DNA from 4 places in the Nocardia sp. NPDC004573 genome. Region 3 is predicted to be linked to each of the others. Evidence: riboswitches for the same ligand, from Rfam matches in the RefSeq annotation. Region 3 holds a riboswitch; each other region holds the start of a gene.
What was found. A riboswitch is a leader RNA that binds a small molecule or an ion and turns the genes downstream of it on or off. The one in region 3 is predicted to bind S-adenosylmethionine.

Region 1 (7,333 bases), on a different contig from region 3:
AGCGCCGTTTCCTGGTCCGGGAGGACGTCGTTGACCAAGCCGATCTTCTCCGCGCGAGCGGCATCGATGTCCTTGCCCGTGTAAGCGAGCTCACGCAGGTGTCCCTCGCCGATGATGCCGGGCAGCCGGTGCAGCGAGCCCACGTCGGCGACGATCGCGACCTTGGCCTCCCGCAGGCTGAACTTGGCCTCCGCGCTGGCGTAGCGGATGTCGGCCGCCGCGATGAGGTCCAGTCCGCCGCCGATGCACCAGCCGGACACCGCCGCGATCACCGGCTTGCGGCAGTCCGCCACGGCCGTGATCGAGGCCTGCATCTTGCGCACCTCGGTGAGGAAGTCGGTGCGCGGCGCGGCCAGGGCGCGATCGGCCAGCAGCGGGCCGAACGTGCCGCTCATCGCGGGCAGGTCCAAGCCGTAGGAGAAATGCTTCCCCGACCCGGTCAGCACGATCGCCCGCACCTCGGGATCGGCGTCCAGCTGCTGGAAGACCTCCGGCAGCTCGCGCCAGAAGTCGGGACCCATCGCGTTGCCCTTGCCGGGCCCGATCAACGTCACCTGCGCGACGTGATCCTTGGTTTCGACGGTGAAAGCCTGCCAATCTGTCATTTGTACAGCGTATCGAGACAGATCCTCGCCCGTGTCCCGACCCGGTGACCTGCGTGGCTTCCGGACTCACCGGCAAAATCGCCTAGCGTGTAAATCCTGTGCAAATTCGCCTGCGGTGCGCTGGTTGCCTGCCACGGCGACGGCGGATCATTGTCCCATCGGCAGACCTCAGTCATCGGGTTCGGAGAAGCTCATGCTGATGCACCGGGGAATCGGCCTGGACCGGTTCAACCAATTGCCGCGCGGTCGCGCGATTCACGCACTGTACGAATGCTGCTGCAATGTCACGTGGGCGGAGCGATTGGCCGACGCCCGCCCCTATCCGGATCACGACGCGCTGCTGACCATGGCGGACGTCGAATTGCTCGCACTGTCCCAGCGCGATCTCGAGCGGGCCTTCGAAGCCGTTGCGCACGAACCGGTCTCCGCGCGCGTGGTGACGGAACTCGCGCGCATCACCCGTGCGCGGATCGCCGGAATGCTCGGGCCGCCCGAGGGCTACCCGGAATACTGAACGGACCGCGCGACTCGCCCGGCATACCGCCCGCACTCGCTCTACCCTGGTGAGATGCGCAGGTCGTCATTGCCACCGGTCGCCTGCCGGGTCGCGGATACCCTCATCTCCCGAGGTCATCACGGTCTCATCGTCGCCAAGCCGGAGCCGACGCATACCGCCGCGGACGCCGCGCGAGCGCTCGGCGTCGATGTGGGGGCGATCACGAAATCCCTGGTGTTCCTGCTCGACGACGACCCGGTGCTCCTGCTGGTCTCGGGGGCGCATCAGGTCGACTTGGCGAAGACCGGCGCGCGCCTGGAGGGCACACTGACCCGCGCCTCCGCCGACATGGTGCGCCGAGCGACCGGCCAGCCGATCGGCGGTGTCGCACCGGTCGGCCACCCGACCAATCTGCCTACCTGGGTGGACAACGCGCTGGCGCGCCACCGGGAGCTCTGGGCCGCGGGCGGGCATCCGAACACCATCTTCCGCACCTCGTTTCCGGAGTTGCTGCGAATCACGGCGGGGCTGCCCATCGACGTCGACTGACTCGCGCGAATCACGTCGGGCGCGTACCCCGCTGCCGGTGCCCGCGAGTCGCCGGTCCGGCGTTGTGCCGACGGTCGGGCAACGTATGCCGCCACTCGCCGACCGGGGTGGGGCGTAGTTTCGTGGTGTGACCGACGCACCACGACCCGAGACGGATCTGCGGGTCCCCGATGATCTGAGCGGCATCACCGCGGAGCAATATCGCGCCTCCATGCGCCACTACCCGGCCGGCGTCACCGTCGTCACGTTGACTTCGCCACGGGGGCCGGTCGGCTTCACCGCGACCTCCTTCGCCTCGCTGTCGCTGGACCCGCCGCTGGTGTCGTTCAACATCGCGCACACCTCCTCCAGCTTGTCCGCCATGCTGGACGCCGCGTCCGTCGTGATCCACTTCCTCGGCGAACACCAGCAGCACCTGGCCCACCGGTTCTCCCGGACCGCCGAGGAGCGTTTCACCGACCGCAGCCTGTGGACGACACTCGACACGGGCGAACCGGTCCTGCACGGCACTCCCATCTGGCTGCGCGCCACCGTGCACCAGTTGATCCCCATCGGCGACCACACCTTCGTCGTCGGCTTGGTCACCCGAGTCCACGACAACACCGATGAGAAGCCCGCCGCCGCGCCACTGCTGTACTACAACGGGCGCTACTACCGGCCGACCGCCCTCGGCGACTGACCCCGGGCGTCCTCAGCCGACGAGGCAGGGAGCCGCGCCGGTGGGGGCGGTGGAGGTGAAGGGACGCGTTTCCGGGGTGGGGTTCCAGACGCCGTTCTCGGCGGCGTAATCCCAGGCGGGGCCCGTGCGCGCCAGGGTGGCGATCGCCTCGATCAGGCGGTCCACGTCGGCGGACGTGGTGCCGAGGCCGATGCTGGCGCGCAGCGCGCCGTCCAAGCCGAGGCGGGTGAGCAGGGGGTGGGCGCAGAAACGCCCGTCGCGGACGCCGATGCCGTGTTCGGCGGAGAGATAGGCGGCGACGTGGCCGGGAGCGAAGTCGTCGAGGGTGAACGCGACGATGCCGACGGAGTCGAGGCTGTCGATCCAGATGCGCAACAATCGGACGCCGGGAATCGCGGCCAAGCCGTCGCGGAGGCGGTCGGCGAGCCGGTGTTCCTGCGCGACAAGGGTTTCGGCGGCGATGGCACAGAGCGCATCACAGGCGGCGGCCAGCGCGGCGGCGCCGAGCACGTTCGGCGATCCGGCTTCGTGCCGCTGCGGCGCCTGCGCCCATTCGGCCTCGTCGGTGCGCACCTCGCGGACCGCGCCGCCGCCCGCCAGATAGGGCCGCGCCGCGTCGAGCCAATCCCGCTTGCCCACCAGCACACCCGCGCCGAACGGCGCGTAGAGCTTGTGCCCGGAGAACGCCAGATAGTCGATCCCGGTGTCGCGCAGACTGATCCGCCGATGCGGCGCCAGCTGAGCCGCGTCCACGAGGATCCGGGCGCCGCACTGGTGCGCGATGGTGGCCAGCCGCTCCAGCGGCAGCACCTCGCCGGTCACGTTCGACGCACCGGTCACCGCGAGCAATGCGGCGGGCCTGCTGCACAGTTCGGCGACCAGCCTGCCGATGGTCTCCTCGACCGTGTCGGCGGCCTGCACCACGCGCCTGCCTCGCCTGGTCCAGGGCAGGAAGTTGGCGTGGTGCTCGATGTCGAGCACCACCGTGTCGCCGGGGACGCAGGACGCGAGCAGGTTCAGCGAGTCGGTGGTGTTGCGGGTGAAGACCACCACCTGATCGTCGGCGGCGTCGAGAAAGCGGGAGACCGACCCGCGGGCGGCCTCGTAGCACTCGGTGGAGATCCGGGAGGCGTATCCCGCGCCGCGGTGCACGCTGGCGTAGAACGGCAGCAGCTGCTGCACCCGGTCGGTGACCTGGGCCAATGCCGGCGCGCTTGCCGCGTAGTCGAAGTTGGCGTAGGTGGCGGTTCCGCCCTGCACCAAGGGCACGCGCAGTTCGTCACCGGAGACTCGGGCGAGTGCGGCGCAGGTGTTGTCGACAGCAGTAGTCATCACGTGAATCCCGTCGGCTAGAGGACCCGCGATCGAATGATTCATCGAGTCCGCGCTTGCCGCGCCCGGTCGGGCGGCGGCCGGGTCGTCACCCGGAGCACCCCACCGCGGAGGGGGGTTGCCGGCCAGCAAGCCGGGGCTTCGCGCTGGCACTCATGACCTGACCCGAGAGTGGCAGACGCGCCCCGGCACTGTCAACCACATTGGACCCCGAGTCCGCACGAGCACCGCGTGGAGATAACCACCGCGCGCGAGCCATTACAAGCACCCCCACGATGACACGCGAGCCGCGCCCGCCGCGGGATTCGTCGCGTCGCTCGGCAACCGGGGGCCGCGCGGACGGCATACTCCCGCGCGGTTCGCTCGGCGGTTACCGCGGGGCCGCTGCGACCCCGACGCGAGTGCGATTCCGCGCGGCGTGACTTCCTGGCGCCCTCGTCGGATCCGCTTGGGCCGACCGATCCGATCGGCGTCGGGCTGCTCGGACTCCCTCCGCGACCGGCTGAAACATACGTCGCCGCGAGCCCGGACACAGGGGGTAGTTCACGTCCGCTTCGATGAGCGGAATCACACTTTCGATTCAGCGATCTCCCGGCGAACCCGAAGGCGAACCCCCGACCAGCGAGTTGCCCTGCCGGAGCGGCAAATACCCGGCCCACCTGCAACAACGAGCACGCGACCGGCCGATCCGACGGCCAGTCCGGTGAACAACAAACGACGACAACCCCGGGTACCGTGGACAACTGGCCAACGCGGCGTTTGCCCTTTGGTAACCCAGATATGACACAACAACGGGAAGTGTGAGGCAAGTCGATGGGAGGTGCGCAGAGCACCATGCTCGAGACAGACGTCGACGCGCCGGCGCGCCCGTTGTCGCGCGGCGACCGCGCACCCGAACCGAGAACGCTCGTCGACATCCTGACCGCGACGGCGCTCGCCCATCCCGACGCCCCCGCCATCGATGACGGCGAGGTGGTGCTGTCCTATCTGGAGCTGGTCGTCGAGATCGAGAAGACCATGGCCCGTCTCGCCACGGCGGGCGTGCGACCGGGCGATCGGGTCGGCGTGCGCATGCCCTCGGGCACCCGCGGCCTCTACGTGACCATCCTCGCCGTCCTGTACTCCGGCGCCGCGTACGTGCCGGTCGACGCCGACGACCCGGACGAGCGCGCGCAGCTGGTCTTCGGCGAGGCGCAGGTCACCGCGATCGTGACCGCGGCGGGCATCCAGACCACGGCCGCGGGCATCCGCGCGGCCGAGCAACAGCGCGAGCAAACCTGGTCGGCACTGCCCAGCCCCGGCGACGACGCCTGGATCATCTTCACCTCCGGTTCCACCGGCACGCCGAAAGGCGTTGCCGTCACCCACCGCAACGCGGCCGCCTTCGTCGACGCCGAAGCCGACCTGTTCCTCCGCGATGCTCCGATCGGTCCCGGTGACCGGGTGCTCGCGGGGCTCTCGGTCGCGTTCGACGCGTCCTGCGAAGAGATGTGGCTGGCCTGGCGCAACGGCGCCTGCCTGGTGCCTGCCCCGCGCGAGTTGGTGCGCACCGGCGCGGATCTCGGTCCCTGGCTGGTGCGGCGGGAGATCAGCGTGGTCTCGACCGTCCCGACCCTGGCGGCGACCTGGCCGGTGGAGGCCCTGGAGGCGGTGCGCCTGCTCATCTTCGGCGGCGAGGCCGTACCGCCGGAACTCGCCGAGCGTCTGGCGAGCAGCGGCGATTCGGCGCGCGAGGTGTGGAACACCTACGGCCCCACCGAAGCCACGGTCGTCGCCTGCGCCGCACGGTTGGACGGCCGGTGGCCCATCCGGATCGGCCTGCCGCTCAACGGCTGGGACCTGGTCGTGGTGGACCAGGCGGGTAACCCGGTGGCCGAGGGTGAATCCGGGGAATTGGTCATCGGCGGCGCCGGTCTGGCGCGCTATCTCGACCCGGTCAAGGACGCCGAGAAATACGCGCCACTGGCCTCCGTCGGCTGGGAGCGCGCGTACCGCAGCGGCGACCTGGTGCGCAACGACAGCGCCGGCCTCGTTTTCCTCGGCCGCGCCGACGATCAGATCAAGCTGGGTGGGCGGCGCATCGAACTCGGCGAGATCGACAACGCCCTGCAGCATCTGCCCGGCGTCACGGGCGCGGCGGCGGCCATTCGAACCACCAAGGCGGGCAACAAGCTTCTGGTCGGCTATCTGACCGGGCCCGGCCCGGACTTCGATGCCAAGGCCGCGCGTGCCGTCCTCGCCGAGCGTCTTCCGGCGCCGCTGGTGCCCCGGCTCGCGGTCGTGGACGAGCTGCCCACCCGTACCTCCGGCAAGGTCGACCGGGACGCGCTGCCGTGGCCGCTGCCCAACGCCGCCGAGGACGACGACAACGAGCTGACCGGCACGGCCCTGTGGGTCGCCGGACTGTGGGACGCCATCCTCGGCGCGGAGGCGAGCGACCTCGACGCGGACTTCTTCGACCTGGGCGGCGGTTCCCTCGCGGCGGCGCAGCTGGTCACCGCGCTGCGCGAACGGTATCCGCAGATCGCCGTCGCCGACGTCTACGACCATCCCCGCCTCGGCGCGCTGGCCGACCTGCTGGAGCAGACCACGCCCGCGGTGGCGGTCGCCGAGCGCACGGTGCGGCCGACGCCGGTGCTCGCGCAAGCCGCGCAGGTGCTCGCCACCATCCCGCTCACCACACTCACCGGCCTGCAATGGCTGACCTGGCTGGCGATCGTCGGCAACATCGCCGCTTGGTCCGGCTCGCTGCCGTGGCTGCCGCAGCTGTCCTGGTGGTGGACACTGACCGCGTTCCTGCTGTTCATCTCACCGCCCGGCCGCATGGCGATCTGCGTGGCCGGCGCGCGACTGCTGCTGCGCGGCATCCGGCCGGGCCGCTATCCGCGCGGCGGTTCGATGCATCTGCGGCTGTGGGCGGCCGTCCGTCTCTCCGAGGCCAGCGGCGCCGAGAACCTGTCCGGAGCGCCGTGGATGGTGCCGTTCGCTCGCGCGCTCGGCGCGAAGATCGGCAAGGGCGTCGACCTGCACAGCCTTCCGCCGGTCACGGGGATGCTCGAGCTCGGCGACGGATGCAGCGTGGAACCCGAAGTCGACCTGTCCGGATACTGGATCGACGGCGACGTGGTGCATCTGGGCCCGATCACCGTCGGCCCCGGCGCGGTGGTCGGCTCGCGTTCGATTCTGCTGCCCGGCACGAAGATCGGCAGGAACGCCGAGGTGGCGCCCGGTTCGGCGGTGTCAGGCAAGGTGAAGGCCGAACAGGAATGGGCCGGTTCGCCCGCGGTGAAGGTCGGCAAGGCCCAGCACCGCTGGCCCGCGCACACGCCCGATCGAGCCCGGCACTGGGTCGCGATCTTCGGCGTCACGTCGATGGCGTTGGCCGCCATGCCCATTCTCGGCATCGGCGCCGGTGGCGCGTTCCTGGCCTGGTTCGTTCGCGACACCCGCACCCTGGCGGGCGGCGCCGCGCGCGCGTTCGCCGTCCTCCCCCTCGCCACGCTGCTCAGCCTGGGCGTCTACGCGGCGGCGACCATCGTCGCGGTCCGCCTGCTGAGCATCGGCCTGACCGAGGGTTACCACCCGGTGCGCAGCCGGGTCGGCTGGCAGGCATGGGCCACCGAGCGGTTGCTGGACTCCGCGCGCACTTTCCTGTTCCCGCTGTACGCCAGC
Region 2 (7,333 bases), on a different contig from region 3:
GGAGCGCGACCTGTGCGAGCAGCTCCGCCACCCGGTCGCGCCGTTGTGCGCGCTTCCCGACGCCGAACGCGCGCAGCGGTTCTTCGACGATCGCCCCCACCCGCCAGCGCGGATCCAACGAAGCGTAGGGGTTTTGGTACACCACCTGGAAGCGCTTGCGCAGCGCGCGCAGTCGCGACCCGCGAGCCTCCGACAGCGGCTGCCCGTCGAAGACGACCTCGCCGCGGTCGGCTTCGATGAGCCGCAACGCGATCCGCGCGGTGGTGGACTTGCCCGAGCCGGATTCACCGACCAGCGAGAGGGTTTCGCCGCGGCCGAGTTCGAAGCCGACTCCGGCCACCGCGGTCACGCTGTCGCCTCCGTGCGCGCGGAATGTCTTGTGCACCTCGCGCAGAACCAGCAGCGGTTCGCCGTCCCGGGGCTTGGGCGCGCGGTAACCGCCCGCCGGGGCGAGGCTCGGCGAGGCGGCGAGCAGGCGCTTGGTATACGGGTGCCGGGGGGCGGCCAGCAGTTCGGCGGTCGGGCCGGTCTCCACCAGCTCGCCGCCGTTGAGTACGACGAGCCGGTCCGCGCGTTCGGCGGCGACGGCCAGATCGTGGGTGATCAACAGCACCGCCGTGCCGCGCGCCGCGATCTGCTCGGCGAGCCGGTCCAGCACCCGGCGCGCGACGGTCGCGTCCAGGGCGCTGGTCGGCTCGTCGGCGATGATCAGGTCCGGTGCGCAGGACAGGGCCGCGGCGATGAGCACCCGCTGGCGCTGCCCGCCGGACAGCTCGTGCGGATACTGGGCGGCACGCAGTTCCGGCCGGTCCAGCCCCGCGTCGGCCAGCAGTTCGATCGCCCGCGCCCGCGCCGTCTTGCGGTCGGCCAGCCCGTGCACCAGCAGCGCTTCGGCCACCTGGTCGCCGACGCGCCGGACGGGGTTGAGCGACAGACCGGGGTCCTGCGGGACGAATCCGATGCGGGCTCCGCGCAGCCGTCGCAGCACGCGTTCGGAGCCGGTGTCGACGACGGCGCCGTCGAAGGTCACGGTTCCGCCGGTGATCTCGGCATGCGCGCCGAGCAGGCCGATTACGGCGTGGGCGAGCGTGGACTTGCCGGAGCCGGACTCGCCGACCAGCGCCACCACCTCGCCGCGGGCCACGGTGAGTGATACACCGTCGAGCGCGGTGACCGGGCCTGCCGCGGACCGGTATCGCACCCGCAGGTCCGCCACGTGCAGCAGCGGTGCCGCCGGGGCGCTCACGCGGGTGCTCCGTTCCCGATGGCGCGGCCGAGGCGCTGGGCGGCGAGCACGACAGCGATGATGACGAAGCCCGGCAGGGTGGTCATCCACCACGCGGTCGCGAGGTAGTTGCGGCCCTCGGAGATCAACGTGCCCCACTCGGGGGTGGGCGGTTTCGCGCCGTAACCGAGGAAGCTCAGCGCCGACACGGCCAGCACCGCCATGCCGAACTCGACCGCGGCCAAGGCGAGGACGGGCTGGACCGAATTGGGCAGCACGTGCCTGGCGAGCACCGTGTACCAGCGCACGCCCGCGGCGTGGGCCGCCTCCACGTACACCGCCTGACGGACCCGCAGCACTTCCGAGCGCATCACGCGCGCGAAGTTGGCCACCAGCGAAACGCCCACCGCGACCGCCACGTTGCCGGTGCCGAAGCCGAGCGCGGTGACCAGCGCGAGCGACAGCAGCAGCGCGGGCACCGAAAGCAGCACGTCGACCAGCCGCATGACGACGGCGTCGACCACGCCGCCGATCGCGCCGGCCAGCAGCCCGAGCAGCGACCCGGCGACGAGCGCGATGCCGACGGCGGCCAGGGTGGCGGTCAGCGAGAGACCGGCTCCGTGCACCATCCGGGTGTACAGGTCGCGTCCGAGATTGTCGGTGCCGAACCAGTGTTCGGCGCCGGGGCCCTGCAATTTCTGCGCGGGCACGCCGGTCAGCGGGTCGCCGCCGGCGAAGACCGACGGTGCGAGCGCCCACCCCAGCGCCAGCAGTGCGACGGCGCTCGCGACCAGCACGCCCGCGTTCCCGCGCACCCGCTTCCAGCTCACGGTGGGCCGCCGCAAGCCGGGCAGCACCGCGCGGCGCTGTTCCTCGGTGACGTCAACCACGAATCCACACCTCCTCGGTGAACGGCGCGCCGTTCCCCGATCCGGCGGCAGGGCTGACGAAAGTGACGTCAGGCACGGATGATCGCCTCCTCGGCGGTGTCGGCGGCAGCCTGCTCGGACTCGCCGCTCACGGCCGGGGAGCGGGCGGCGATGCGCGGATCGAGCAGCGGATACAGCAGGTCGACCGCGAGATTCACGCTGACGAACACCACCGAGGTGAGCAGCACGATGCCCTGTACCACCGGGATGTCCTGCGCCAGCACCGCGGTCTGGGTCAGCCTGCCGACGCCTTGGCGCGCGAACACCGTCTCCACCACCACCGATCCGGCGAGCATGTTGCCGACCAGGACTCCCGCGATGGTGAACGCGGGCACGCTGGCCGGCCGCAGCACGTGCGTGCGTTGCACCCACCAGCGCGATCCGCCCTTGGCCAGCGCCACGTCCACGAACGGCTGCCGCCAGGTTGCTTCGAGTCCGGCGGTGAGCACCTGCGCGATGACCGCGCCGATCGGCAGGGCCAGGGTGAGCGCGGGCAGCACCGTGCCGGCGAACCCGTGCCCGCCGAACGCGGGCGCCAGCCGCAACTGGAACGAAAACACCTGCAGCAGGAGCAGTCCCGTCCAGAAGGTCGGCACCGCGACGCCCAGCGACGGCAGCGCGGCCAAGGCGTTACGCAGCCACGGCCGCCGGGTCTGGGTGGCCGCGACCGCCAGCGCCACGCCTCCGGCGACCGCGAAGAGCAGCGCCGCGCCGGTCAGTGCGAGGGTGGCGGGCAGCGCGTCGCCGATCGCGCCGGTGACCGGCTGCCCGGTGGCGATGGAATGTCCGAGATCGCCGCGCGCGGCGTGCGCGAGCGCGGTCCAATACTGGTCCCACAGCGGCCGATCCAGTCCGTAGCGAGCCTGCAACTCGGCGATGGCGGCCTTGTCCACCGGTGTGCCCGAGCCGCCGCCGTCGGCCGCGATCGAGACCGGGTCGGCGGGCAGCAGGTAGAGCACCACGAACGAGAGCGTGAACGCCGCCCACAGCACCCAGACCGCTTGCAAGGCCCGCAGGGCCAGATAGCGTGCCATGGCTAGCGTCCGCTCAGCCAGGTGTCGAAGAACTGCAATCGCGCCGAGGCTTCGAACTTCAGATCCCGCGTGTTCGCGCCCGCCCCGATCGCCTGGGACAGCTCGACGGTCGGAATCTGCAGTCCGGCGTCGAGCACCTGTTCCTGCGCGGTACGGATGAGCCTGTTGCGTGTCGCGGTGTCAGTGGTGCTGACCTGGCCGTTCAGCGCGTCGTCCAACGAGGGGATGGGGCCGCGCGCGTTGAGATTGCGGCCGTCGAGGCCGAAGGACGTGCGCAGGATGTCGCCGTCGGCGCGGGTGGTGTTGCCGTAGGAGGTGTCGAAGTCCTTGCTGTTCTGCCGCGCCGTGGTCTCGGCCACCGATACCAGGTCCAGCTTCAACTCGACGCCGACCTGCCGCAGCTGCTGCTGCACCAGTTCGAGGATCGCCTGGTTGCCCGCGAACACCTGGCTGAACAGCACCGAGAACGACAATCGCGCACCGTTCTTCGCCCGGATGCCGTCCGCGCCGGGGACCCACCCGGCTTGGTCGAGGATGGTGCGCGCCTTCGCCGGGTCGTAGGCCAGGCGTGCCGAGAGGTCGGTGTAGCCGGGGGTGGTGCCGGCCAGCGTGCTGGTGGCGGGCTTGAACTGCGGGCCGAGGACGGTGTCCACCAGTTGCCTGCGATCGATCGCGGGCAGCAGCGCCTGGCGCACCGCCGGATCGCGCAACGGCCCGCGGGTGACGTTCGGCTGCAGACCGAACGGCACGCCCGGGTTGGCGGTGCTGAGCACCCGGCCGCCCGCCGCCTCGATCTGCGGGGCGTCCTGCGGCAGCGCGTCGCTGATCGCGTCCAGCTGCCCGGAAGCGAGGCTGCCGGTGCGCACCCCGGATTCGGGCACCACGGTGAACTCGATCTTGTCCAGGTAGGCCTCGCCGCGGTGGGCGAACACCGCCGAACCCCAGCGGTAGCCGGTGCGCTTGACCAGCGTCGCCGAAGCGTCCTGGCGGTAGGCCGCGTAGGTGAACGGTCCGCTGCCCACGTTGTCGCCGAGGCAGCGCTGCTCGGCCGGCTCGGCCGTGGTCACGTCGGCCTGGATGCCGAGCGCGGCGGTCGAGGACGCCTGCAGGAACGGTGCGTTGGGCTTGCTGAACTCCACCCGGACGGTGAGCCGGTCCACGGCCGTGGTGCCGACGTAGCCGGTGAGGTAGCTGCTGCCCAGCGGCGCCTTGCCCGAGCCGAGCTTCACGACCGAGTCGAAGGTGTTGCGCACTGATTCGGCGGTGAGCGGCGTGCCGTCGCTGAAGGTGACGCCGTCGACGAGATGGAAGGTGAAGACCTTCGCGTCGGGGCTCGCCTCCCAGCTCTGGGCCAGCCACGGCTTCAGCTCGCCGGTGGCCGGGTCCTGGTCGGTCAGCGAGTCCACGATCTGCCGGGTGACGTACAGCGTCTGGTTGGTGCCCGCCTGGGCGGGATCCGAGCAGGTCGGCGCCTGGGACAGGCCGTAGCGCAGGGTGCCGCCGGGCTGGGGCGGGCCCGCGTCGCCGCCGGGCGCGGCCGAATCACTGCCGCAGGCGGCCACGGTGGTGGCCGCGGCGAGCGCGCAGGCCAGCGCGACGATTCGGTGACGGGTTCGGGTCACGGGGCAACTCCAGATACTTCGGTGCGGGCGAACGGCTCGCCCTGGGCGGGGTGTGTCATCGGCTCAGCGCTTCTTCGGCAGTCCGGGCGGGTTGATCCGCGATTCGGTGACCGTCTCGCTCCGCAGGCCCCAGCGGTCGATCACCTGCTGGTAGGCGCCGTGCTCGATGGCGTGGGCCAGCGCGTGCTGCACGGCGGTGATCAGCCCGTTGCCCTTCTTGGTGTGTGGGCGTCGTGCCGGAATGGGCGGACGCGGGGACGGGGCGGCGGCCTGGTCCGGCTCCATGGGCGCGCGGGTTTCGGGGGCGGCGTCAGGTGCCGTGGACGCGCTCACGACGGGTCCTCGATGATCACTTCGTTCCTCCATCGATCCCGGCGGAAGCACCCGCACCCGGTGACCGGGGGGTTGCTGCGACGTCGACGAGCCAGGTCTCTCGGTCGCTCTGGATGGTTGGCGCCGAACCCTCGGCAACGAATGTCGGGGGCGAGCCGAATCATGATGCCCAGCAAGGGAAGGCCGGAACAAGGGAAGTAATCAGCGTGAGCGTAGACCTTGCCGACGCCGATGCCTCGGATCTTGGGAGTAACCAGGGATACGCTGATCGCTCGCGGGCGGCGTGGGGCCTGGTCGCGTCGCGGAGGCGAGCGTGCGGTGGCGGGATCCGGCGGCCCGATGCAGCATACGACTATCGCCAGCGCCGGGGAACGCCGGTCGGGCACGCGGAAGTTCGTTCCGGGCAAACAGGACTCGCCAAGAAATTGCTATGCCAAATCCGGGCTGTTGGAGGCGTTTGCCGGAGTACTGTGCCCCTCGATCGTTCCGCCGATGAGGAGGTTTCGTGACCATATTGCGCCGTCTGACCCAGTTGTCCGCTGTCGCGACCAGTTCCATCGTCTTCGCGCTCGCCGGCCCGGCCACCGCGTTCGCGGCTCCGGATGCCGCGCTTCCCGCGTTCTCCGAACACTCCGTGCCGGTCGCCGCCCCCGGTGACCTGTTCGGCGCCTACCAAGCCGCGATCGACGCGCTGCGCGCCCTCGGTATCCAGCCCTTCGCCTATCCGAGCGCGTCGGCATTCTGCCTCGACAACACCACGGCCGGTCTGGCTCCTGCCGTGGCGGGCGCCATCCCGGGGCCCTGGCCGAAGAACACCGTGCAGATTCCCGGCCAAGACCTCAGCGCCGTCAAAGCGGGGCAGGCCATGTTCACCTTCGTGCCCTACGGTCTCGGACCGGACGGCTCGAACACCGGGGGCATGCAGGTGGCATGGCTCAACCTGAGCACCGGCCGCGGCGGCACGGCGGCCATGGGGCCGCTGCCGGAGGTCGCCCGCTCGATGATCCCCGCGGCCGTTCCCGCGGACCTGCGGCCCGCGGCCGAGCAGGCGATCCGGGACTTCCTGGTCGCGTCCCTCCCGATGGGTGGGGTGCGCGCGGTCCCGGTGGACACCGGCAAGGGCACCGTTCTCGCCGCGGTATTCGGCACGGTGCACAACGGCGCCAAGTCCTGCATGTTCTTGCCGACGGTCGGAATCACCGCGGTGCCGTGAGTTCCGCGGGCCGCGGCGCGGCCGCTCAGGTCAGCGAGCGACCTTTCCAGCGCGCCGTGCCGCGGCGACGGGCCCGATGCGAACGCGCCCACAGCAGCAGATACGCCGCCACCGACACCGGATGTGCCACGGCGGCCGCCACATCCGCGCGGCTCACGGGGCCGCCGGTTTCGGTCGACCGGGCCAGCAGTCGCCCGGCGACGGCGGCGAGCCAGCCGATCAGGCCGATCCGGCGGACCGCGCCCCGGCCGACGATCGCCGCCACGGGCGGCGACCAATATGCAAGCGCCGCAACGAGTCCCACCGCCGCTCCACCCGCGATCGTGCCGTCGTAGGCCGACCACAGCCACCGGGTGTAGCCCGCGTCCACTTCGGCCGCACCGCGATACATCCTGGTGCGCGCCAGCCCTCCCGCGGTCGCCAGCGCGGTGGAGTGACCGGCTCGCCGCAGCGTACGGGCGATGTCGAGGTCTTCGGTGACGCTCCCGGCCACCGCCGTGTGACCGCCCACCGCGCGGTAGGCGGCGTTGTCGAACACGAGGAACTGACCGCAGGCCACCGCCGTCGCGGGCCGCAGGCTCCGGTCGGCCACGGCCACCGGCAACGTCGAGGCCCACGACCAGCACAGCAGGGGCTGCACGACGGCCTCCGCCACGGATGCGGCCACTTGCAGCGGCCATGGGGAGACCAGCGCGGCTCGTCCCGCGCGCAGCGCGCCGACCGCCGCCGCGAGCGCCTGCGGCGCCAGCCGCACGTCGGCGTCCAAGAAGATCAGCACCGGTGTCGAGACCTCCTCGGCCAGACGTACGCAGGCGGCGGCCTTCCCGGTCCAGCCGGGGACGGGATCGGACTCGGTGCGCAGCAGGGTGAAGCGCGGGTCGTCATCGATGGCCGCGCCCGCGGCCGCACCGGTGCCGTCGGTGGAGGCGTCATCGAGGATCCGTACCGCCAGGCGCGGTACGCCCACCTGGGCGCGC
Region 3 (7,333 bases):
GTGAGGTGTGGTTGGCCCACGACCACGACGGCCGTGCCGTTGCCCTCAAGGTGCTGTCGGCGGCGTTCACCGCCGATTCGCTCTACCGGCAGCGGTTCGAGCGGGAAGCGCGAGCGGGTGCCCGGGCGCGCAACCCGCACATCGTGCCCATTCACGCGTTCGGCGAGGTGGACGGTCATCTGTACTTGGAGATGGCCTACATCGACGGCATCGACCTCGGCACCCGATTGAAGTCCGGCCCCCTTCCACCGAACCGGGCCGTCGACGTCATCGCCCAGGCCGCCGAGGCGCTGGATGCCGCACATGCGGCCGGACTCGTGCACCGCGATGTGAAGCCGGGCAACATACTCCTGCACACCAGCGGTTTCGTGTACCTGATCGACTTCGGCATCGCCCGCGCCGCCGACGGCACCGCGCTCACCGCGACCGGACTGGTGGTGGGCACGCTGGGGTACATGGCGCCGGAGCGATTCACCGGCACGGCCGATGCGCGTTCCGATGTCTACTCACTGGCCTGCGTCCTGTACGAAGCGCTCACCGGACAACCGCCCTATGGCGCGGGCGACCCCGCGCAGCAGATGCGCGCACACCTGATGAGCGGACCACCGCGCGCCTCGCGGGCCGTCGGCGGTGTCCCGGCCGCGCTCGACGACGTCATCGCCCGGGGTATGGCGAAAGAGCCGGACGCACGTTACGACAGCGCGGGTGATTTCGCCGCGGCGGCGTCGGCGGCCCTGAACCGGTCCGCGCACGTGCCTGCGAGTCCGCCTGCCGTGCGCTCCCCGACAGCGAACGGCCTACCGGCGACCCGGATCATGCCCGCCGACACCTCGGCACAGCCGACGCCCGGGGACTGGTCACCGGCGCCGGGGCCGCGCGATCGCCGGCATAAGAGCCGATGGATACCTCTCGCCGCAGGGGCGGTGCTCGTCGCCGCAGGGGCGCTGTGGCTGCTGAGCGGCGGCATCGACATCGGGTCCGCACCCGTCGCCGGTCCGACGACGCCCGAAGCCACCACGCCGACCGACCCGTCGCTGCCCTCGACCGGCGGGCAACCCGCCGATTCGGTGCCCGCCGCGCGCGACGGGAATTTCGCTTTCGCGGTGACCGGTGCGGCGACCGCGAATGGTTCCCGCACCACCGTGACGCTGACCGTCACCAACGTGTCCGACCAGGAACAAACCCTGGTCATCTCGGATCAACGGTTGGTCACCACCGGCGGCCGCTCCGTTCCGCCCGACGCGGCGGGCACCGCCGAACTCAATCCGTCCGGCGATGATTTCGCGCGAATCGCTCCCGGCCGCGTCGGCACGATCCGGCTGGCCTTCGACCTGCCGGGAAACAAGAACAAGAACGGCAAGAAGAACGACAAGAAAGACGAGGCGGCAAGCCACGTGGTCCTGCACGGCGCCCCGTCGTCGCCCGGCGTCACCCTGCCGGTCCGCTGACCGGTCCGTGCGACGTTCGGGTCAGGAAAGGGCGTGATCGAGGTCGTCGAGCAGGTCTTCGACGTCTTCGAGACCCACCGAGATGCGCACGACGCCGTCGGTCAGGCCGATGGTGGCCCGGCCTTCGGGGCCCATGGCGCGGTGTGTCGTGGTGGCGGGATGCGTGATCAGGGACTTGGCGTCACCGAGGTTGTTGGAGATGTCGACGATGCGCAGCCGGTTGAGCACCTCGAAAGCACGCTTCTTCGCCTGGTCTTCGGGCGCGTTCAATTCGAAGGTGACCACGGTGCCGCCCCCGCTCATCTGGCCGGTGGCCAGAGCGTGCTGCGGATGTGATTCCAGGAACGGGTAGCGCACCCAGTTCACGGCCGGGTTGCTCTCCAGGAAGCGGGCGATGCGCAAGGCGGACTCGGTCGAATGGCGGACCCGCAGCGGCATCGTCTCCAGGCCCTTGAGCAGCGTCCACGCGTTGAACGGGCTCAGCGCCGGACCGGTGTGGCGCATCAGCGTTTTCACCGGGCCGTCGATGTAGTCCGCGGCGCCGAGGATCGCGCCGCCGAGCACCCGCCCCTGGCCGTCGATGTGCTTGGTGCCCGAGTAGACCACCACGTCGGCGCCGAACTCGAAGCCGCGTTGCAGCAGAGGAGTGGCGAACACGTTGTCCAGCACGACTTTCGCGCCCGCCGCGTGCGCCAGCTCGGTCACCCGGCGCACGTCGACCAAGGTCTGCATCGGGTTTGCGGGCGTCTCGAAGAACACCGCCTGGGTGGGCACCGACAGCGCCTGTTCCCACTGTTCGAGGTCCTCGCCGTCGACGAAGACGGTCTCCACGCCCCAGCGCGGCAGGATCTCGTTGCACACCACGAAGCACGAACCGAACAGGCTGCGCGCGGCGACGAGCCGGTCGCCCGCGCCCAGCAACGCGCCCAGCGCGGTGAACACCGCGGACATGCCGCTGGCGGTCGCGAAGCACGCCTCGGCGCCGTCGAGCAGGCGCATCCGCTCCTCGAACATGGCCACCGTCGGGTTGCCGTAGCGGGAGTAGACGAAGTGTTCGACCTCGCCGGTGAACGCGGCCTCGGCGGCCTCGGCGCTCTCGTAGACGAAGCCGGAGGTCAGATAGAGCGCCTCGGCGGTCTCCTCGAAACCGGAGCGCCGCAGCCCGCCGCGCACGCCGAGCGTCGCGGGACCGACGCCGTCGGGCAGCGGCTTGTCGAACGCGCCGCCGGTGATCACGACTGCCGCCAGGGCAGTCCGAGGGCACGCCAGCCCGCGCCGCCGCGATGCCCGAATTCGTCCAGCGGACCCTCGAAGCCCTCGAGCACGTTGTAGGAGGTGCGGTAACCCGCCGAGGTGGCGGTGATCGCCGCGCCCACGGAACGCTGACCGGAGCGACAGAGGAAGACGACGGGAGCGTCGGGGTCGTGACCGTCGAGCGCCTGCTTCAACTGCTCGACGAACGCCTCGTTGCGCGCACCGGTGGAATCGACCCATTCGATCAGTACGGTCGGCCGGTCGATCGAGCTCGTGTCGGGAACGCCGACGAATTTCCATTCCGCTTCCGTCCGCACGTCCACCAGGACGGCTTCGGGATTGTCGCGCAGCAGTTCCCACGCCTGCTGCGGAGTGATGTCACCGGCATAACTCATGTGCACCTCCTGCGAATCCGCACTTGCCGCGCCCGGGACCGAGGCGCCGCCAGGTCGTCACCCGGAGCACCCCACCGCGGAGGAGGGTTGCCGACCAGCAATGCCGGGGCTTGACACTGGTTCTCATGACCTTCGACTGAGATTGCACCGACCCGGGTCACCCTGTCAAACGGTGGCCGGGACCGTGCGAGCGCTCAGGTGCAGACCAGCCACTTGCCGCCCGACCTGGTGAGATTCCAGGTCGACGTCGCCTCCCGGCCGCCCACCGTCGTGGTCACGGTCGCCTTCCCGCGGTCGCCGTCCACCATGGGGTTGTCGATTTTCGTGATCTCGACCGGCTTTCCGGTGCCGTCCTGGCCCGCCAGCGGCGAGCGGCTCGCGTCGAAATCCCGGCACGCGGTGCCGGGCGGCGGCACGGCGTCGCTGCGGTTGGCGCCGTCGACGAAGTTGCGTACGGCCGCCGCGATGCGGTCGGACTGTGTGACATTTTTCTCAGCGGGCGACAGCACACCGCCGAGCACGATCGCGATCAGCACGATGGCCGCCACCACCGCGGCCGCCACGAACGGGACCACCGAGCGCTTGTCGGTCTGATCGACGCGGACGATCTCGTCCTCCGGCTGCTGTTCGGTCATGACTCGATGATCCCTGGTCGGCGCCGGTATCCAGCGCGCGGCCCCTGGCTGCCACCGCGGCGGCAGGGCGGGCAGATCGCGTCGGCCGCGATAGGTCGCACCCGAGCGGGTAAGCCACGATCGTGGCTTTCGATGGCATCTGCCGAGTTCACGCACCGACGCGGGAGGGCATCGACCATCCCGATAGAATCGCGGGACGGCGGCCTGCTGTCATAGCGAATCGGCAGCTCTTCGCCGCGGCGAACGGAGCACCGTGCAGCTACGAGCCGGCATCGCCGGCGTCCGCACCGGACGGGTGCGAGAGAGCCGGTGCGTCAACTTAGCCTAAGCTAAGCCTGACGTCCTTAATTGTTTCGACCATAAAGGTGCGCGTAAAGAGATGACCGAACAGAGTGCAGCCCGCCCGCTCCGCATCGCGATCGTGGGCGCCGGACCGGCCGGGATCTACGCCGCCGACGCGTTGATGAAGTCGGACGCCGAGGTGAGCATCGACCTGTTCGAGCGCATGCCCGCCCCGTTCGGGCTGATCCGCTACGGCGTCGCGCCCGACCACCCGCGCATCAAGGGCATCATCACCGCCTTGCACAAGGTGCTGGACAAGCCGCAGGTGCGCCTGCTCGGCAACATCGACTACGGCACCGACATCACCCTCGACGACCTGCGGGCGTTCTACGACGCGGTGATCTTCTCCACCGGCGCCAACGCCGACCGCGCCCTGCCCATCCCCGGCATCGATCTGGACGGCTCCTTCGGCGCCGCCGACTTCGTCTCCTGGTACGACGGCCACCCCGACGTCCCCCGCACCTGGCCGCTGGACGCGGAGAAGGTCGCCGTGCTCGGCGTCGGCAACGTCGCCCTCGACGTGGCGCGCGTGCTGGCGAAGACCGGCGACGAACTGCTGCCCACGGAGATCCCGCCGAACGTCTACAAGGGTCTGAAGGCGAACAAGGCCGTCGAGGTCCACGTCTTCGGCCGCCGTGGCCCCGCGCAGGCCAAGTTCACCCCGCTGGAACTGCGCGAACTGGACCACTCGCCCACCATCGAGGTCATCGTCGATCCCGAGGACATCGACTACGACGAGGGCTCCGAGGCCGCGCGCCGCCATTCCAAGCAGGTCGACATGGTCGCCAACACCCTCGAGCAGTGGGCCATCCGCGACGCCGGCGACCGGCCGCACAAGCTGTTCCTGCACTTCTTCGAGTCCCCCGCCGAGGTGCTCGGCGAGAACGGCAAGGTCGTCGGACTGCGCACCGAGCGCACCCAGCTCGACGGCACCGGCAACGTCAAGGGCACCGGCGTGTTCAAGGACTGGGATGTGCAGGCGGTGTACCGCGCCGTCGGTTACCTGTCGCAGAACCTGACCAACCTGCCGTTCGACGACCAGGCGGGCACCGTGCCCAACGAGGCGGGCCGCGTGCTCGCCGACGAGAACGCCGACGGCGCCGCCCGCTACCTGCCCGCCACCTACGTCACCGGCTGGATCAAGCGCGGCCCGGTCGGCCTGATCGGCCACACCAAGGGCGACGCCAACGAGACCATCGCCTGCCTGCTGGACGACGCTCCGGGCTTCACCCCGGCCGAACGGCCCGAACCCGAGGCCGTCACCGAGTTCCTGGAAAGCAAGGGCATCCCGTTCACCACCTGGGCCGGCTGGTACCGCCTCGACGCGCACGAGCGCTCCCTCGGCGAACCCGAGGGCCGCGAGCGCGTCAAGGTCGTCGAGCGCGAGGACATGCTGCGCGCGAGCGAACCGCACAAGGTCTGATCACACCGCGGCGCCAGATTCCGCTGCCATCGCCACACCCCCGGTGTGGCAGCGGAAAATTCGACCCTGAGGCATTCTGTACAAGTGTTCGATGCCCACCTGCACATCTTCGACCCGCGGTTTCCGCTGGCCGAGAACGAGGGCTACCTGCCCGACCCGTTCACCATCGCCGATTACCGCAAGCGCATGTCGCGGTACGACGTCGCCGGCGGCGCGGTGGTCAGCGGGTCGTTCCAGGGAACGGACCAGAGCTACCTGAAGGCCGCGCTCACCGAGCTCGGCGCGGGCTGGGTCGGCGTCACCCGGCTCGACCTGGACGCCACCGACGAGGAGATCCTCGAACTCGACCGCATCGGTGTCCGCGCGCTGCGGTTCAACCTCAAGCGGGCGGCTACCGACATCACCGGGATGACGTTGCAGGCGCTGCGCGCGTACGACCTGGCGGGCTGGCACGTCGAGGTCTACATCGACGGCACGATGCTGGCGTCGCTGCAACCGGTCATCTCCAAGTTGCCCGCGCTGTCGGTCGACCACCTGGGCATGTCCGAGGAAGGGTTGCCGTTCCTGCTCGACCTCGTCGACCGTGGAGCCAAGGTCAAGGCGACCGGTTTCGGCCGGGTCGCGATGAACGTCGCCGACACGCTGCGCCGCATCCACGCGGTGAACCCCGAAGCGCTCATGTTCGGCACCGATCTGCCCGGCACCCGCGCCGGACGCCCGTTCCGGGACTCGGACGTCGATCTGCTCTGCGACGTGGTGGGCACCGACATGCACGCGGTGCTGGAGGACAACGCGCGCGCGTTCTACCGGCTGCCCGCCCGCGAACGCGTCGTCCGCGACGATCCAGCCCCCACCCTGCCGCTGTATCGCCCGGAACCGCCGACGCTGCGGCTGCGCCGCGACGAATTGCCGGAAAGCCAGGCGGGCGACACGATTCCGTTCCCCGCCATCGAGCGGTAGCGGTCAGACCGCGAAGACACCGGCGAGCCAGACGCCGGTAGCCAGCAGCGCGCCGAAGAGTTCGATCAGCATGGACAGCCCGACGCCCTTCAACGCGTGCACCGTCGCCTGCCACGCCTGCCGATTGGCGCGCAGCCGCTGGAGTTCCGAAAGGTACACGCCGAGAACGAAACCCAGGAACAGGCCGACCACCGGAATCACGAAGAACCCCACGACGCCGAGCACCGCGCCGAGGAACAGCGACCGATTCGACACCCCCGCGTCCTTCATCCTGCGGCCGGGCCAGGTGTATTTGACGACGCCGGAAATCACCAGCAGCAGTGCGCTGATCGCGAAAACCGTCCAGGCCGTGGCGCCTCCGGTCAGGAAAGCCCAGACGGCGATGGCCGCGAAGATCAGGATGACACCGGGCAGGATCGGCACCACGATCCCGACCAGTCCGACCAGAATCGCGAGGCCGGCGAGAAGGTTGTACCACCCCTGATCAGACAGCGCTTCCACACGTGCAGCCTAGAGCCGGGCACCGGCCAGGGCGAGCTGTAGCGGCGCGACGTTATTGTCATACTGTCAATACATCCCTCCCGGTCCCGTCCGGGAGGACGCACCGGCCACCGGTGCGCTGGATCAACGACGAACCGAGGTAGGGCGTGAGTACTCCATCCACCGCCGAGCAGGGCCCGCTCGCGGGCATCAAGGTCATCGAGTTGGCCGGCATCGGCCCCGGTCCGCACGCCGCGCTGCTGCTCGCCGATCTGGGCGCCGACGTGGTGCGGGTGCAGCGCGCGGGCCAGTTGCCCGGCGGTTTCGACCGTCCCCAGCTGCGCGGCCGGACCATCGTCGAGGCCAACCTCAAGGACCCCGCCGACATCGAGAAGG
Region 4 (7,333 bases), on a different contig from region 3:
CCGAAGATCTCCCCGGTGTCGTCGTTGTACACCCAGCACATGCCCTCGGCGTTGGGATTGTGGAACTTCGCCGACACGGTTCCGGGCACCGAGAAGACCTCCTCGAGCACCGGAGGCGACAGCGGAGGTGTCGCGGTAGCGGTGGCGCCGGAGCCGAGCCCCACCGCCAGAAGGGCGGTAACGGCGAGAAGGGGAAGTCGTCGCGCGATCATGATCGACATGTTGTCACCCGAGCGTGCCCTGTCTCCAGGGGTGGCCATACCACTGGACGACGACGCTTTCGATCCGGTAGGAAGCGATAGACCAGCTGAGCGGGAGGGCGCGCTGTCCGTGGCCGCGTCGAACCTGAGCGGAGGCAACATGGTGGGGGCGGTGGTTCGTGCCGGATCGAGTCTGCTGGCCGTCGTCGTCGCCGGCGTTGCGCTGCTGGCAGGTTGCGGTTCCGGGAGTTCGGCGGATCCGGCGGCGGAGCCGACCGGGACAACGACTTCGACGGCAGCCATACCAGCAGGCTGCCCCGCCCTGTCTGTCGATCCTCTGGTCACCGGGGAGTTGAAGACCGCCCTGACAGCGATAAACCTTCCGGTGGGAGCATGTCTCACGTCCGTGCATGTGGTGGGAAGCCCGGCCACCCTGGATGAACTGGCGTTCCTCGTCACCCTCACCATACCCACGGCGGCAGCACCGGATGATCTACGCCCGATCGCCACCGACATCGCACACGTGTGGAAGAAAAGCCAGCTCGGGCAGCGGACGTCCGAGCTGGCGGTCACCAATTGGGCGTATACCGGAGCGAAGTACGTGGAATACCTGACCGACGAGCGCTTTCGGGATCATCCGTGGGACGGAACGCAGTCCCGCGAAGCCGAGTTGGCGATATGGACCGTCACGGCCAAGGGATGAATCCTCTCAGATTTCCCGGGTATCGACCCGCCGACGGTCGGGTGCGAGGAGCTGGACCAGCGCTGTGATGCTCTGCTCGCCCAGGCCCTCGGCTACCGCTCGGTGCAGCAGGTCGTGTATCGGGGCATGCCAGGACATATCGACGCCCGACTCCGCGGCGAGTCGCTCGTCGTCGCCGATCGCGTTGTGGAACAGCGCGATCGACGAGCCGAGCCGGGTGTAGTCCTCGCTGTCGATCTCCTCGGCCATGACCGGCAGCAGTGACTCGATCATCTGTAGCCATTTGATCGAATACGGCACCATTGTGCGTGCTGTCAGACCGCGCGCGGACAGTATCGCTGCGCCTTCGAAGAATCCGAGCAGTGTGGGCAGAAGTGTTGCGCCGACCGCAGATTCGTAGAGAGCGGCCAGGTCCGGTTCGGCACCCAGATGGACGAGTTCACCACCGAGCACTCGCAGTGTTTCCTTGTGCTCGTCGAAGATGTCCGGTTCGCCGCCGAAGTACAGCAGTGTGTCCGGCTTCCCGACGGCCGCAGGTACGTTCTTGATCGCGCCACCGAGGAAACGCGCTCCTCGGCCGGCGGCCCACCGCGCGAAGTCTCGCGCGTCGGCCGGGGTGCCGCTGTTGAGAGTGATCAGCGTTCGCCCGTTCAGCTCGGTGTCGGCAGCGGTCAAAGTGTCGCGGGTCGCTTGAAACGTGGTCAGGCAGGTGATTATCAGCGGGCTGGCGGTGATGGCATCGGCGACGGCGAGCTGTTGACGCGCGCCCACGGCCACCAGCGCAGACGCTCGCTGCGGGCTGCGATTCCACACGGTGGTCGAATATCCCGCCGCGAGAAGAGCCTCTGCGAGGGCGTAACCCATCGAACCCGTGCCGAGCACGGTCACCGCGGTTGTCCGATCGTTCATGCGACTCCCCTCGCGCGCTGTGCCCGTAGGGCTCACGGCTTCCTGACCACGACCGAGTGTTTGCTCAGCCCGCGACGACGACAAGTACGCACTTTCGACACCAGTTCCGCACGTTCAGGTAAGCGCCCAGGTGGCCGGGAGTGGAACCCGGCCCAAGTGACCGGAGTCACCATCGGCCGTCGCCATCGAGGCGGTCGCCATGGGCGCGACAGCCAAGCTCGCGGAACCTCCGGCGGACCGGACGCGGGCAGGTCTGCAAGAATCGGGGCGTGACCGATGCCGACATGCCTGTCGCCAGGCGACGCAGTCCGGGGGCGGAGTTCTTGCGTTCCCATCTGCCGATGGTGGTTGTGACGCTGGTCATCGTGGTGGCGGTGGTTTTCGTCGCGTCCGATCGGTGGCGGCGCGGGGCGTTCTTCTTCGGGGGGGCGACGTTGCTGGCGGCGGCGTTCCGGCTGTGCCTGCCGACCGCGCGGGTGGGGCTGCTCGCGGTGCGCAGCAAGCCCTTCGACGTCGGCGCGCTGACCCTGCTCGGATCGAGCATCCTGTTTCTCGCGGCCACGATCAACACGCTCGGCGTCGGCTGAGGCGCGGGCGACCCGGCCGGGCCGGGCCGCCCTGGCGATCAGCGGGCAGCGGGATATCGCTCGGCGAAAACAGTTCGCGCGCGCGGGCGGCGCCCGGGGTGGGGCGGGACGGTGTCGCTGTAGCCGATGGTGACCAGCACCGCGATGGCGAGATCGTCGCGGTCGCCGATGCCGATGGCTTGTTTCACGAGCGTGGGGTCCCAGCCGTTCATCGGTGCCGAGGCCAATCCGAGACCGGTGGCGGCGAGCATCGCGTAGGTGGCGGCGATCATCGCGTTCTTGACGGCGTTCTCCCGTAGCAGCCCGTGCCGCTCCAAGGTCAGGTACTCGGCGCGCGCGTCGAACATAGCGGTGAACTCGGCGTTCCACGCGCCGTTGCGGCCGGCCAGTTCGGCGATGTCGGCGTTGGCCGCTCGCCAGGCGGCGGCATCGGCGACGAAGACCAGCACCACCGGCGCCTCTGTGGGTTGCGGCTGACCGAACGCCGCCTCCGACAGCGCGGCGCGGCCGGATTCACTCGTCACCACCACGATCGACCGGTCTTGCATGTTCCATGCGCTCGGCGCTTGCATCGCCAGCTCGAGCAACTCCTCGATCAGCTCGGGTGCCACCGGATCGGAGCGGTAGTGGCGCACCGTGCGACGCCCGCGGATCGCGTCGGCCACCGAAAGTGTTTGCGTTTCCATATTTCTAACTATCGGAGAGTCACACTCTCTTAGGAAGAAGGCACTAATCGGTGCGCTACACTCCAATAGGTGTCCACCTATGTCGAAAGCTCCGGCCTGCCCGCCGACGTGTACTCCGCGAAGTGCCCGACGCGGGAGATTCTCGACCACATCGCGGGCAAGTGGACGGTGCTCATCATCGACGCGCTCGCCGACGGCACCCTGCGCTACACCGATCTGCGCCACCGCATCGATGGGATCTCCCAGAAGATGTTGACGCAGACGTTGCGGCAACTCGAGAACGACGGATTCGTCACTCGCACAGTGCATCCCACCATCCCGCCGCGGGTGGACTACACGCTCACCGAACTCGGCCACAGTCTGCGCACGCCGATCGCCGCGCTGCGGGAATGGATCGAAACCAACATCAACCTGATCGAATCCGCGCGGCGGCGCGCGGCGCTCTGAGCGCAAGGCGACGCGGACAGCGCCCGGAACGCCGCCGGGCACTGTGCGGCGATCGACGGCCGGGCCGAACCGCTCAGCGTTCGGGCCGCACCACGGCGCGCGCCAGGCGCATGGTCTCGGTCAGCAGCTTCGACACCGCCGCCGCCTCGGTGAGGAATCCGTCGTGCCCGTCGCGCGAGTGCACGACGTCCAGCCCGTCGCAGCCGGGCAGCAGATCGGCGAGTTCCTGCTGGGTCCGCAGCGGGTACAGCCGGTCGGAGTCGACGCCGCCGACCACGCACGGCACCGGCGTCGCCGCGAGCGCCGCCTCGATGCCGCCCCGGCCGCGACCGACGTCGTGACGGTTCATCGCCTCGGTCAGCAGGACGTAGGTGGCGGGATCGAAACGCTTGCACAGCTTTTCGGCCTGATGGTCGAGGTAGCTCTGCACGGCGTAGCGGCCGCCGTGCCACGGGTCCTCGTCGTCCTGAGGCTTGTTCTCGAACCGGTGATCCAGCTCGAATTCGGTGCGGTAGGTCAGGTGCGCGATCCGGCGGGCCAGGGCCATGCCCGTCGTCGGGGCGCGGCCGGTGCCGTGATAGTCGCCGCCCTGCCAGTCCGGATCGGCCTTGATCGCCGCGATCTGGGTGGTCTGGGTGCCGATCTGGTCGGCGGTGGCGCGGGCGCCGACCGCGAGCACCAGTGCCGCGGCGACCCGCTCCGGCGCCCCCACCATCCACTCGAGCACCCGCATGCCGCCCATCGACCCGCCGACGACGGCGGCGAGCCGCTCGATGCCGAGCAGGTCGAACAGAGCCGCCTCGGCGGTCACCTGATCGCGGATGGAGATCTCGGGAAACCTCGCGCCCCAGGGCTTTCCGTCCGGGGCGAGGCTGGAGGGCCCGGTGCTGCCCTTGCAGCCGCCGAGCACGTTGGTCGCGATCACACACCATTCGTCGGTGTCCAGCGGCGCGCCCGGCCCGACCATGCCGTCCCACCAGCCGGGCATCGGGTGCACGTCGTCGGGCTTGCCGACGACATGGGAATCGCCGGTCAGCGCGTGTTCGACCAGTACCACGTTGTCCAGGCCGGGCGAGAGTTCACCCCAGCGCTGCACCGCCAAGTGGACGTCCGGGATGACCGCGCCGTTCTCCAGACGCACGTCCCCGATGGCGATGGTGCCGAGCCGCCCATCCGGAGGGGGCAGGGCGACGCCGGAGGTTCGTGCGTTCGCTTCGGTACCCACGGTCACGTCGCCGCCGTCGCTGAACCTGCGTGCGCATCCGCAATGTCCACGCTGCGGAAAGACCACTGCGCGGGCTCGGCCCCGGGCGCGGTGAATTCACTCATGGTTTGCTCCCAAGCAGGTGTTCGCCGGTACAGCAGGGGTTAGCGGTGTGTGGGTGACGAACAACAACACATGCCGGCGACCTCCTGTTACGCGCTTGCTCCCGGCTCTCGGGAGCCAGGTCATCACCCGGAGCACCCCACCGCGGCTGGAGGGTTGCCGACCAGCGAGCCGGGGCTTGGCGCTGGTACTCATGACCTGCCCGGCATCATAACCGGCGGCGGTCAGCGCCCGAAATCCTCCGTCGAACTCACCGGTCCGCGGCGCCCGGCGCCCCGCAGCAGGCGCGGACGAACTCATCGTAGGTCTCGGTGAACGCGGCGCGGCCCGCCCTGGCCGCGGCTGAAAGGTCCTCGTCCAGGAATGTGTCGTCCGAGCATTCCATGCCGATGTGGCCGATGAGTTGCCAGGTGCCGACGATGAGCCGCACGGGACGCGCGTCGGGTGTGGTGCCGAGACGCTCGGCGACCACCGCCGCGATCGCGGTGTTCTTGTCGTCGGCGTGTTCCATGCTGCGCGCGCTGACCGACGGGCTGCTGCGCAGGATGCGCTGTATCTGCTGGAACTGGCGGAACGACAGCGGATCGGCGTCGCCCGCCGCGGCGGCTCGATCGACCACGTGCAGGAACGCCGTGCGCAACGCCTCGAGTTCGTTGCCCGTGCGGGGCAGCTCGCGCAGCGTCTCGGCGATGGTACGGCCGAAGTCCTTTACCGGGCCGAGGACGATGTCCTCCTTGTTGTCGAAGTAGCGATTGATCGTGCGCGGTGAGACGTCCGCCACGTGGGCGATCTGCTCGATCGTGGTCGCGTCGAAGCCCTGCGTATCGCACAGATCCAAGGCGGCCGCGATGATGCGCAACCTCGTCTGCTGCTTCTTGCGTTCGCGCAGCCCTGTGGTCGGTGGGGCGCCCGCGGCGCGGGCGGCCGCTGCGCTCGCGCCCATCGGCGCCGATGACTCGAGCATGTGCCCATGCTAACGCAACCTGCTGCTTTTCTGTCCTTAACGGTCAAATGTCGTAATGCGACATTTTTCTCTTGACGACAAATGTCGCTCGATGACAGGATAGCTCGGACGACGAGGACGAGGAGATGACCGTGACGGAAACGGCAACGGCGGTGCCCGCGCCGCAAAAAGCGGCCGGTTCGGCGCGCTGGCTCGCGCTGGCAGTGATCGCATTGGCCCAGCTCATGGTGGTGCTGGACGCCACCATCGTGACCATCTCGCTGCCGTTCGCGCAGCGTGATCTCGACATCAGCGACGGCAACCGGCAATGGATGCTCACCGCCTACACGCTGATCTTCGGCGGCTTGCTGCTGCTGGGCGGCAGGCTGGCCGACTACCTCGGCAGGCGCCGGATCTTCATCATCGGCCTGATCGGTTTCGCGGGCGCTTCGGCGCTGGCCGGCCTCGCGCAGAACGGCGCGGAACTGTTCGCCGGGCGCGCGCTGCAAGGCGCGTTCGCCGCGCTGCTCGCCCCGGCGGCGCTGTCGCTGCTGTCGGTGACCTTCACCGAACCGGGTGAGCGGGCCACCGCGTTCGGCGTGTTCGCGGGCATCTCCGCGGGTGGCGCGGCGCTCGGCCTGATCGCGGGCGGCGCACTCACCGAATACGCGTCGTGGCGCTGGTGCCTGCTGGTCAACACCCCGATCGCGCTCATCGCGCTGTTCGGCGCGCTGGCCTGGGTCGCCAAGGACGTGCCCGCGCCGCGTAGTGGGGGATACGACGTGCCCGGTGCCGTCACGGTGACGCTCGGCCTGATCGCCATCGTGTACGGCTTCAGCCGCGCCGCTGACGACGGCTGGCTGGCAGGCAGCACCCTGGCGCTGCTCGTCGCCGGGCTGGTCCTGCTCGCCGCCTTCGTCGCGATCGAACGGCGCTCGTCGAACCCGCTGCTGCCGCTGCACATTCCGGGTGAGATCAACCGGGGCGGCGCCTTCCTCGCCGCGCTGCTCATCCCGATCGCGATGTTCGCGATGTTCCTGTTCCTGAGCTACTACTTCCAGATCACGCTGGGCTACTCCGCGCTGAAGGCGGGCTTCGCGTTCCTGCCCTTCCCTGCGGGCATCGCGATCTCTGCCGGTGTCACCAGTGCCTTGCTCCCGAAGCTCGGCCCGCGGCCGCTGATGCTGGCCGGCGCCGTGCTCGGCGTCATCGGCCTGCTGCTGCTGGCCCAGCTCGGCTACGGCGACAGCTTCCTCGCCGGGGTGCTGCCGGCTCAGGTGCTCATCGCGCTCGGCATGGGTCCGCTGTTCGTCGGGATGCAGACGGTCGCGCTGCACCAGGTGGAGGAAGAGGACTCCGGCGTCGCCTCCGCGTTGCTGAACGCGGCGCAGCAGGTCGGCGGTGCGGTCGGGACGGCGCTGCTGACCACGATCTCGGTGCAGGTCGCCAAGTCCTTCGCGCAGGAGAACCCCGGCATCGACAACCTGGCCGCGCGGGCCGCGATCCACAGCTACGACGTCGCCTTCTATGT

Region 1: it holds a riboswitch for S-adenosylmethionine, as region 3 does, so the genes downstream of both, ACWEKR_RS21720 (aminotransferase class V-fold PLP-dependent enzyme) here and ACWEKR_RS11675 (rhodanese-like domain-containing protein) in region 3, are expected to answer to the same signal.
Region 2: it holds a riboswitch for S-adenosylmethionine, as region 3 does, so the genes downstream of both, ACWEKR_RS15035 (hypothetical protein) here and ACWEKR_RS11675 (rhodanese-like domain-containing protein) in region 3, are expected to answer to the same signal.
Region 4: it holds a riboswitch for S-adenosylmethionine, as region 3 does, so the genes downstream of both, metX (homoserine O-acetyltransferase MetX) here and ACWEKR_RS11675 (rhodanese-like domain-containing protein) in region 3, are expected to answer to the same signal.

What each region holds. Positions count from the first base shown of each region.
Region 1 is NZ_JBSGDA010000014.1:45,386-52,718, reverse strand. Features, by position in the region: gene ACWEKR_RS21740 (crotonase/enoyl-CoA hydratase family protein) at 1-605, opposite strand, end outside; gene ACWEKR_RS21735 (2-oxo-4-hydroxy-4-carboxy-5-ureidoimidazoline decarboxylase) at 799-1,119, shown strand; gene ACWEKR_RS21730 (YbaK/EbsC family protein) at 1,174-1,650, shown strand; gene ACWEKR_RS21725 (flavin reductase) at 1,778-2,329, shown strand; gene ACWEKR_RS21720 (aminotransferase class V-fold PLP-dependent enzyme) at 2,342-3,661, opposite strand; SAM riboswitch class IV at 3,709-3,822, opposite strand; gene ACWEKR_RS21715 (Pls/PosA family non-ribosomal peptide synthetase) at 4,496-7,333, shown strand, end outside.
Region 2 is NZ_JBSGDA010000008.1:46,553-53,885, reverse strand. Features, by position in the region: gene ACWEKR_RS15055 (dipeptide ABC transporter ATP-binding protein) at 1-1,246, opposite strand, end outside; gene ACWEKR_RS15050 (ABC transporter permease) at 1,243-2,040, opposite strand; gene ACWEKR_RS15045 (ABC transporter permease) at 2,184-3,188, opposite strand; gene ACWEKR_RS15040 (ABC transporter substrate-binding protein) at 3,191-4,810, opposite strand; gene ACWEKR_RS15035 (hypothetical protein) at 4,874-5,143, opposite strand; SAM riboswitch class I at 5,170-5,263, opposite strand; gene ACWEKR_RS15030 (hypothetical protein) at 5,649-6,356, shown strand; gene ACWEKR_RS15025 (glycosyltransferase) at 6,382-7,333, opposite strand, start outside.
Region 3 is NZ_JBSGDA010000006.1:41,667-48,999, reverse strand. Features, by position in the region: gene ACWEKR_RS11685 (serine/threonine-protein kinase) at 1-1,448, shown strand, start outside; gene ACWEKR_RS11680 (O-succinylhomoserine sulfhydrylase) at 1,470-2,684, opposite strand; gene ACWEKR_RS11675 (rhodanese-like domain-containing protein) at 2,681-3,097, opposite strand; SAM riboswitch class IV at 3,112-3,228, opposite strand; gene ACWEKR_RS11670 (Rv0361 family membrane protein) at 3,292-3,732, opposite strand; gene ACWEKR_RS11665 (FAD-dependent oxidoreductase) at 4,112-5,497, shown strand; gene ACWEKR_RS11660 (amidohydrolase family protein) at 5,582-6,457, shown strand; gene ACWEKR_RS11655 (DUF456 domain-containing protein) at 6,461-6,958, opposite strand; gene ACWEKR_RS11650 (CaiB/BaiF CoA transferase family protein) at 7,105-7,333, shown strand, end outside.
Region 4 is NZ_JBSGDA010000009.1:213,843-221,175, forward strand. Features, by position in the region: gene ACWEKR_RS17225 (hypothetical protein) at 1-221, opposite strand, end outside; gene ACWEKR_RS17230 (hypothetical protein) at 331-903, shown strand; gene ACWEKR_RS17235 (NAD(P)-dependent oxidoreductase) at 910-1,812, opposite strand; gene ACWEKR_RS17240 (DUF3017 domain-containing protein) at 2,097-2,399, shown strand; gene ACWEKR_RS17245 (nitroreductase family protein) at 2,438-3,085, opposite strand; gene ACWEKR_RS17250 (winged helix-turn-helix transcriptional regulator) at 3,155-3,532, shown strand; gene metX (homoserine O-acetyltransferase MetX) at 3,606-4,763, opposite strand; SAM riboswitch class IV at 4,948-5,058, opposite strand; gene ACWEKR_RS17260 (TetR/AcrR family transcriptional regulator) at 5,110-5,823, opposite strand; gene ACWEKR_RS17265 (MFS transporter) at 5,949-7,333, shown strand, end outside.